3 regions of the Furfurilactobacillus sp. WILCCON 0119 genome follow, and region 3 is predicted to be linked to each of the others. Evidence: predicted binding sites of a transcription regulator. Region 3 holds the regulator's gene; each other region holds the start of a gene.
The links. Region 3 encodes Rex, which represses fermentation and respiration genes when NADH is low (regulators of the CRP and FNR family bind a similar motif). Its sites were predicted from a motif close to TTGTGAANTANTTCACAA; they were not measured.
Positions count from the first base shown of each region.

Region 1: ACRYI5_RS06350 ((S)-acetoin forming diacetyl reductase) is a predicted target of Rex. The motif match lies at 1,257-1,274, and genes of this name have one in related genera.
Region 2: adhE (bifunctional acetaldehyde-CoA/alcohol dehydrogenase) is a predicted target of Rex. The motif match lies at 1,160-1,177, and genes of this name have one in related genera.

Region 1 is NZ_JBPCCV010000003.1:170,839-174,016, forward strand. It holds gene ACRYI5_RS06345 (malolactic enzyme) at 1-1,082, shown strand, start outside; gene ACRYI5_RS06350 ((S)-acetoin forming diacetyl reductase) at 1,296-2,069, shown strand; gene ACRYI5_RS06355 (YdcF family protein) at 2,466-3,178, shown strand, end outside.
Region 2 is NZ_JBPCCV010000003.1:265,297-268,474, reverse strand. It holds gene ACRYI5_RS06810 (D-alanyl-D-alanine carboxypeptidase family protein) at 1-208, opposite strand, end outside; gene ACRYI5_RS06805 (L,D-transpeptidase) at 239-802, opposite strand; gene adhE (bifunctional acetaldehyde-CoA/alcohol dehydrogenase) at 1,209-3,178, shown strand, end outside.
Region 3 is NZ_JBPCCV010000002.1:261,914-265,091, forward strand. It holds gene groL (chaperonin GroEL) at 1-1,012, opposite strand, end outside; gene groES (co-chaperone GroES) at 1,082-1,366, opposite strand; gene ACRYI5_RS04810 (redox-sensing transcriptional repressor Rex) at 1,613-2,272, opposite strand; gene ACRYI5_RS04815 (ABC-F family ATP-binding cassette domain-containing protein) at 2,613-3,178, shown strand, end outside.

The DNA of each region.
Region 1 (3,178 bases), on a different contig from region 3:
CCAACAATGCGGCCTTGCTTAACGATCCGTTATACCTTGGCAATCGTCATCATCGCATTGAGGGCACTGACTACGATCACTTTATCGACCAGTTCGTGACGACCGCCGAAGACCTCTTTCCCGGAATGTACCTTCACTTTGAAGACTTTGGTCGTAACAACGCCGCCAAGATCCTTAAAAAGTACCAGCAGAAGTACGTGACGTTTAATGATGACATTCAGGGAACCGGAATCATTACGTTAGCCGCCATTTTGGGTGCTCTCAACATTTCGAAACAGCGGTTAACGGACCAAACTTACTTAACGTTTGGCGCAGGATCGGCCGGTGCCGGCATTGCCAACCGCATCTTCGATGAAATGGTTGAACAGGGCCTCAGCGAGGATGAGGCGCGTCGCCACTTTTACATGGTCGACAAACAGGGCTTGTTGTTCGATGACATGACAGATCTGACACCGGAACAACGGCCATTTGCTCGCCAACGCAGTGAATTTGCTCATCCTGAGGCACTCACGAACTTGGCCGCCGTGGTCGACGCCATTCACCCCACCATTCTGGTCGGAACGTCCACCCAACCGGGGACGTTTACGGAAGCCATCATCAAAAACATGGCTGCTCACACGCCCCGCCCGATCATTTTCCCGTTGTCGAACCCAACCAAACTGGCTGAAGCATCCGCTAGCGACCTCATTAAATGGACGGCCGGACGCGGACTGATTGCAACTGGGATTCCAACCCCTGATGTTGTCTACGACGGGGTGACCTATCACATCGGCCAAGCCAACAACGCCCTCGTTTATCCGGGACTGGGCCTCGGCACGATTGCGTCATCGGCCCGGGTTCTAAACGATACGATGATCAGTAAGGCCGCCCACTCACTCGGTGGGCTCGTTGATCCAACCCAACCAGGGGCTGCCGTCTTGCCCCCTGTCGATAAACTCAGTGTCTTTTCCGAAACGGTGGCCGAGGCCGTGGCTCAAAGCGCCGTGGACCAGCACCTGAATCAGCGGCCCATTACTGACGTTAAGGAAGCAGTCCTTAAAACGAAGTGGACCCCTGCCTACCAACCCCTAACCATTAAATAGTTGCGGTAGCGCCTGCACACCACGAGGTCTGCTCAATTGAAAACGACTGATCCGCTGGTATGCCGGTGACCAGTCGTTTTTCTTCTGCCTGTTTATTTCCTAATCGAACCTGCCATCCAACACCTTTTTTTATTCGTCCTTTCCTTATTGCCGCGTGTCCCCTATACTAGGGATTAGTTATTAAAATCACAAAGTCAAAGAGAGGATTTTCCCATGACACAAAAAGTTGCCTTTATTACCGGTGCCGGCCAGGGAATCGGTGCCGCCATTGCCCGTCGTTTAGCTAATGATGGTTTTGCCGTTGCACTTGTTGGCCGGACAAAATCAAAAACTGACCACATTGCTGAAGAGATCATTGCAAATGGCGGAACAGCCATTTCCATCGCTGCCGATGTTGCTGACCGCGATGCTGTCTTTGCAGCCGTTGATAAAACAGTGGCCCAACTTGGCGACCTAAATGTTATGGTCAACAACGCCGGGGTTGCCCCAACCACACCCATTGACGACGTTACGCCTGAACAACTGGCCAATGTCACCATGATCAACACTGGTGGTGTTGTCTGGGGCACTCAGGCCGCACATGCTGCCATGAAGCGGTTAAATCACGGTGGTAAAATTATTAACGCAACGTCTCAAGCCGGTGAAGTCGGGAACCCTAACCTCACGGTGTACGGTTCCACGAAGTTTGCCATCCGCGGAATCACCCAAACAACCGCTAAGGAATTAGCTGACGAGAACATTACCGTTAACGCCTTTGCACCAGGAATCGTCCGGACACCAATGATGTTAGACATCGCCCATGAAGTGGGCCAAAACGCGGGTAAAGATGACGAATGGGGCATGCAAACATTCGCCAAGGACATCGCTTTGAAACGCCTTTCAGAACCCGAAGATGTCGCTAACGTGGTTGGTTTTCTTGCCAGCAGCGATTCTGACTACATCACTGGGCAAACGATTACGGTTGATGGCGGAATGGTTTTCCACTAAAATTATTGCGCTGTTTCCACTTTATTCCGTTTTATGTAGTTTATGATTGACTTCTCCACCACAGTCACTACACTTTAAGGTGAAGTGTAACGGAGGAAATGATGATGAATAAAGTGACCGTTTACCATGCCTTATGGTATCTTGCTGGGCTTTGTGTCACACTCGTGATGTTGGCGATGACACTTATCGGTGCTTTCATGATGTGGGCATCCCTTTTTGGGGGCTAATGACCCGTCTGAAACGCTAACGTGATTCAATAAACAAATTTTCCTTGAAACGATTGGTCACTTCTTAAGTGATCAATCGTTTTTCGACACACGGACTTTTGGGGTCGGCGCCGGTAACCTGGTGTCGGTCCCAAAAATCCATCATTTGACTGGGGGGGAACCACCTTTTATGCAACTTCATGACTCAGCGACGCTATTACTACTTAGCATGTGGCTCATTGCCATTATGTTTGCCGGCGGCTTTGCGCTTTCTTGGCACATTGAAAAACGGCGGCTCATCAACGGAATTTGGTTTAACATTGCCTTTTACACAGCCCTCGCAGCCCTTGGTGGAAGCATTTTACACCTCAACAATCACCTGTTGATCATCGCCTTTGGTGTGCCATTTATCATTGTTCTACTAACCATCATGGCGCTTTTTCTTGGTCAAAGTGTCTTACTTCTCTGGAACGCGGCCGTTGTCTGGCGCCGTGAAAGTCATTCTGTTGGGAACATGCTCACCCTCATCTTGGGACTTGGCATTTTATTGATTCCGCTGATCGACCGGTTGGCGGGTCACTTTCTGTCCCAACGATGGTTTAACTTTTTCGCCATGATTACCGATCTGGTCGTTTTTTACCTTTTATTTTGGTTCTACAACTACCTGACCGTCCTCGTCCTTTACCAATTTAACCGGCCCAAACTGAATCAACAATACGTCATCGTTCTTGGCAGCGGTCTGATCAATGGTGGCGACGTGCCCCCCTTGCTCGCACAGCGGATCGATCGTGGCATTCGTTTTTATCAGCGGCAGCGGGCCGCAACCGGCGTCGCCCCGATCCTCATTCTTTCGGGCGGTCAGGGTGGCAATGAGACGCGGCCAGAAGGTGTGGCCATGCGCGA
Region 2 (3,178 bases), on a different contig from region 3:
GCAGTGCGAGATAGATGATGAAGAGCTTCGAAATGGAAGCAACTGGTCGTGGTGTGGTGGCGTCACTTTTTTGATAGACATGCCCAGATTTGGCGTCCATGACCAACGTGGAAACAGATTGGGTGTCAGCGTGCCCCCTAGTACAAAGAACGGTACTGGTACCCGTAAAGGTGAGTAAAAGAATTAACAGAATGATGGTTTTTTTCATGGTTGATGCGTTCCCCGTTATGATGATTGGTTACCCCTTAATGATTTTAACAGTGGTGCCGGTTGGAATGGTTTCATAGACCCAGTGGGCATCCGGAATGGAAAGGTGGACACAACCGTGGGAAGATGGGCGTTTACCTAAGTCGGCTTTCGGGCCAGGAAGAATGTTTTTTTGTTCGTCAGTTGGTGTTGAGTGGAACAAGTAGACGCCGTGATCCTTCCATGACACCCAATCATAAGCTCCTTCATTAAAGCGCGGTGCGTAAAAATAGGTCCCCCGTTCGGCTTCAATGTGAAAAGTTCCGGTTGGTGTTGAATCATGCATCCCGGTAGAAGCCAGCATCGTGTAAAGTTTTGTTTTGCCGTTCATCACGTAAACGCGCTGGTGCTTTAATGAAACCAACAACCACGCATGGGGATACTTAATGAGATCTGGGTACGTCGCTTGGTGTGATTGCTTTTCATGGGTAGCCGCGCTGGCGACAATGGGGTCAGGCGTGAGGCCGGTTGAACTAATGCCGGCAAACTGACTGAAAAGGACGCTCACGAAAACGACGAGGGTGAGTTTGAGGACGAAATGAGTGCGTAAAGACATATTTTTTCTCCATAAAACGAATGATGTAAGGGTTTAAAACGTGTGCGTTTTGCTGACTAACCCAAATATTATACCATCTGTGTGAAGTTAGCAGCTGGCAAACCAACTAAAAAGTTGATTATTTAGTTGGTTAAGTTAACGGCTGGAAATGAGCCATTAATTGGGGAAAGGACATGTTGGCATATAACAAAGTTTTACTATTCACAAAGGTTCATTAATAACAAAACCAATGAGGATGAAAAAACATTACGAGCAGTAATTCACTGGTAACACTAATGTAAGCGGTTACTTAAAATTCATTTGTTATTTTTTGAGCAAAAAGACTTGCAAAGTTTTTACAAGGTGCTAAACTACTAATTGTGAAAGAGATAACAATAACTTCAACATTGATGGAGGAATTCAAACAATGGTTGTGAAGACTGAGAAAAAAGCCGAAAAAGAAACAATTGATGTAGCAGACATGATCCAAAAGCTCGTTGACAAAGGTCACGAAGCGCTCGACAAGATGGATGATTTTGATCAAAAACGCATTGACCACATCGTTCATGAAATGGCGATGGCAGCACTAGACAAGCACATGGACTTGGCCAAGTTAGCTGTTGAAGAAACTGGTCGCGGAATTGTCGAAGATAAAGCAATTAAAAACATTTACGCCTCAGAAAACATTTGGCACAAGATCAAGGATGACAAGACAGTTGGCATCATTCGTGAAGATGAAGTGGAAGAAATCACTGAAGTTGCCGAACCACTTGGTGTTATCGCCGGGATCACACCCGTTACGAACCCAACATCAACGGTGATCTTCAAGGCAGAAATTGCCGTGAAGACACGGAACCCAATCATCTTTGCCTTCCACCCACAAGCACAACAATCATGTGTGGCCGCAGCCAAAGTTGTTCGTGACGCTGCTATTGCCGCTGGTGCTCCTGAAGGCATGGTTCAATGGATTGACCAACCTTCAATCGAAGCCACAAACCTGTTGATTAACAACGATGGCATTGCCTCAACGTTGGCAACTGGTGGTCCTGGAATGGTTAAGGCTGCTTACTCAACTGGGAAACCAGCCTTGGGTGTTGGACCTGGTAACGGCCCCGTTTACATTGAAAAATCAGCAAACATCAAACGTGCCGTGAACGACATTACTTTGTCAAAGACGTTTGATAACGGGATGGTTTGTGCTTCTGAAAACTCAGCTGTTATCGACGCTGACATCTACGATGACGTGATGGCTGAATTCCAACGCCTTGGTTCTTACTTAGTTAAGAAGTCAGATCAAAAGGCCTTGGGTGAAGCAATGTTTGACCCTCGCACCCACGGTGTTAAGGGCCCAATCGCTGGGAAATCAGCCTTTGACATTGCCAAGCTTGCCGGCATCAAAGTTCCTGAAAACACAAAGGTTCTGTTAGCTGAAATCGATGGCGTTGGTCCTGACTACCCATTGTCAGCTGAAAAATTGTCACCAGTTCTGTCTGTTTACAAGGCCGCAACGCGTGAAGACGCCCTGAAGCTTTGTGAAGACTTACTCGACTTTGGTGGCCTTGGTCACACCGCTTCATTACAAACTGAAGATGAAGACTTAATGACTTCATTTGGTGTTCGCATGAAGGCCAGCCGTGTTCTGATCAACACACCATCAGCTGTTGGTGGGATTGGGAACATCTACAACAACATGATTCCTTCCTTAACGTTAGGGACTGGTTCATGGGGTAAGAATGCCGTTTCTCACAACGTTTCATCATTTGACTTAATTAACGTTAAGACGATCGCTAAACGGAGAAACAACATGCAATGGATTAAGATCCCAAGTAAAGTTTACTTTGAAAAGAACTCAGTTCGTTACCTGACTGACATGGAAGGCGTTGAAAAAGTCTTCGTTGTTGCTTCACCATCCATGGTTAAGAACGGTTACGTCGACATCGTCCGCGATCGTCTGCGCAAACGGCCAAACGGCACTAGCGTTCAGATCGAAGTCTTTGACCAGGTTGAACCAGACCCATCAACAGATACGGTTGACCGCGGTGTTCGCTTGATGAACGAATTTAAGCCTGACACGATTATTGCCATCGGTGGTGGGTCACCACTTGATGCCGCAAAGAACATGTGGATGTTCTACGAGCACCCAGATGCAGACTTCTTCGGTGCTAAGCAGAAGTATTTAGACATCCGGAAGCGGACCTACACATTCGAAAAGCCTAACAAGGCTAAGTTTGTTGCGATCCCAACGACTTCAGGGACTGGTTCAGAAGTAACGCCATTCGCCGTTATCACTGACTCCAAGACCCACGTGAAGTACCCACTGGCTGATTACGCTCTGACACCAGACGTTGCCATTGTGGACCCTCAATTTATCATGACGGTTCCTAAGCGGACAATTGC
Region 3 (3,178 bases):
CCTTGTTACCTGCACCTTCAACGATGGTAGTGTTGTCCTTAGTAACCGTAACCTTACCTGCTTGACCCAACTGTTCAACGGTTGTGTCCTTCAAGTTCAGGCCAAGGTCATCAGTCACAACGGTTCCGCCAGTCAAGGCAGCGATGTCTTCCAGTTGTGCCTTCCGCCGGTCACCAAAACCAGGCGCCTTAACGGCAACCACGTTGAATGTTCCCCGCATCTTGTTCAATACCAACGTTGGGAGTGCTTCACCGGTAATGTCATCGGCGATGATCAACAATGCACGGCCCTGTTCAACAACTGATTGCAATAATGGCAAGATGTCTTGGATGTTCGCAATCTTCTTGTCGGTAATCAGGATGTATGGGTTGTCTAAGTCAGCTTCCATCTTGTCGTTGTCGGTAACCATGTATTGACTCATGTACCCACGGTCAAACTGCATTCCTTCAACAACATCGGACGTTGTTTCGATTCCCTTAGATTCTTCAATGGTGATCACACCATCGTTACCAACCTTTTCCATTGCGTCGGCAATCAACGTCCCGACTTCTGGATCAGCGGCTGAAATGGACGCAATCTGAGCAATGTCAGACTTAGTCTTCACATCGTGGCTCATCTTGTGCAAGGCATCAACGGCGGCGTTGGTTGCCTTTTCGATCCCGGTGCGAATCCCAACAGGGTTTGCACCCGCCGTAACGTTCTTCATCCCTTCGTTAACGATGGATTGCGTCAACACCGTGGCGGTCGTTGTTCCGTCACCGGCGATGTCGTTTGTCTTGGAAGCAACTTCTGCCACCAACTTAGCACCCATGTTTTCGAAATGATCCTTTAATTCAACGGCCTTGGCAATCGTTACCCCATCATTTGTGATGGTTGGTGAACCGTATGTTTGTTCCAAAACGACGTTCCGTCCCTTTGGTCCAAGCGTTGTCTTTACTGTGTTTGCTAATTTATCGACCCCAGCGAGCATTGCGCTCCGGGCGTCTTCTGAAAACTTCAAATCTTTAGCCATTTTTCTGCCACCTCAACTGTATTTTAGTGTGCTGACACATGCTTATTTCGGTTTGTTAACGCTGCGTTGTTATTCAACAACCGCAACGATGTCTTTTTCATGGAGAACCAGGTAGTCATTACCGTTATCTGAAACTTGGGTTCCCGCATATTTGTCAAACATCACAACGTCGCCCGCTTTAACAAGTGGGGCAACCGTCGTTCCGTTGTCCAAAATCCGGCCAGTTCCAACTGAGATAACCTTCCCAGTTGTTGGCTTTTCCTGTGCATTACTTGCAAGGACAATGCCACCAATGGTCTGTTCTTCTTCTTCTGAAGCTTGTAAAATAACGCGATCTCCTAATGGTTTTAACACGTTGATTCCCTCCAATATCATTATTATAATCAGAGCTTTTAGCACTCTTATACGTTAAGTGCTAACAACATGCTCTATGATAACCATGCCGCTTTCTGAATGCAAGTGTTTTGGTCAAACTTAGTCAAAAAGTTTTTTCCCAAGCCACTGACGCCCCATTCACCAAGACATACGGCAACGTGAGCCAAATGTTTTTTGACAATAAAAAAACATCTGGCTCATTGTCCAAATGTTGTTAAACCGTGCTTATTCGTCGTCCTCTTCCCCATCGTCGCCACCTTCGTAATGGTCGATGAAGTAAATCAAGGTTTGTAATTCGTTTGTTAAATCGACGTTTTGAACCCGAATGTTGTCAGGAACCGTTAACCGCCGTGGCGTAAAGTTCAAAATTCCCTGAACACCAGCTTCAACCACTTGATTCGTCACGTCTTGCGCTGTGTCTTCTGGCACACTCACAATTGCAATTTCAATTTGTTGATCCCGCAACTGTTGTACCATCTCATCCAGTGGATAAATTGGCACACCACTTTGAACTGTATTAATGATGGCTTCGTTCACATCAAAAGCGGCACTGATCCGAACGTTACTGTTTTGGTGGAAGTTAAAGTTGAGCAATGCATGCCCAAGGTTCCCAACCCCGATCAATGCAACGTTAGTCAGTTGATCCTGATTTAAGATTCGTTTGAAGAATTCAAGTAATTTAGGCACGTCATAGCCGTAGCCCCGTTTTCCTAGTGCACCAAAATAGGAAAAGTCCCGCCGAATCGTGGCGGAATCCACCTTCACTGCTTCTGACAATTCTGTTGATGAGACGCGCATCTTATCTGCGTTGAGGAGAATGTTCAAGTATCGATAATAAATTGGCAACCGTTTTGCCGTTGCCCGTGGAATTCGTTGTTCAGCCACAGCAGTCACTCCTTTTCTTTCCGCACTTTGCGGGTTATCCTTGTGAAACTCGTTGTAAGGTAAATTATAGCATAGGGCCCCTTATTGTGAAGCATATTTCATATCAGCATTCGGGTATTTCGCAAAATTACAAGGGCATTTCACCATTTTTCAATGCGCAAAAGTGGCTTAAACCGGCGTTTCTTTTACTGATTAATTTTTAGACCACTTCTCGAGTGGTTACACGCGTTTATCCACCAATCATTAGTTCATTTCACGAACTTTTTGTCCCTTTCGCAATCCCACCCCACAACATGCTAAAATAGAACAAAGACTTTTATGATGTAGGAGACCTCAATTTATGCAAGTGCTTCAGGTGCAACAAGTTGCGCGACGTTTCGGCGCTGATACTTTATTTCAACACGTTTCAATGACCATTAACGACCGCGACCGTGTCGGTTTGGTGGGCCGGAATGGTGCCGGAAAATCCACCCTGCTGAAAATGATTGCTGGCATTACGGAGCCTGATGAGGGGACCATTTCCTCTTCAAAGGGCGCCACCATCGGCTACCTTCCCCAGGACGCCGGCTTAACCTCGAGCAACACCGTCTGGGACGAAATGCTCACCGTTTTTGCTCAGCAGCAGCGTCAGGAAGCCCAGTTGCATCAACTCGAAGCCCAAATTGCCGACCCCGCGGCTGATCATACCAGTACAGATTACACCCACTTACTAACCGACTACGACCAGTTGCAGCACGACTTCACAGAAAATAACGGTTATGGCTATCAGGCCACGATTCGTGGTGTTCTCCATGCCTTTCATTTCGATGAAGACACGTACGACCGTAACGTCACCAGTTTTTCTGGTGGGCAAAAGACCCAGCTTGCACTTGCCAAACACCTTCTTCAACGCCCAGACCTGCTGAT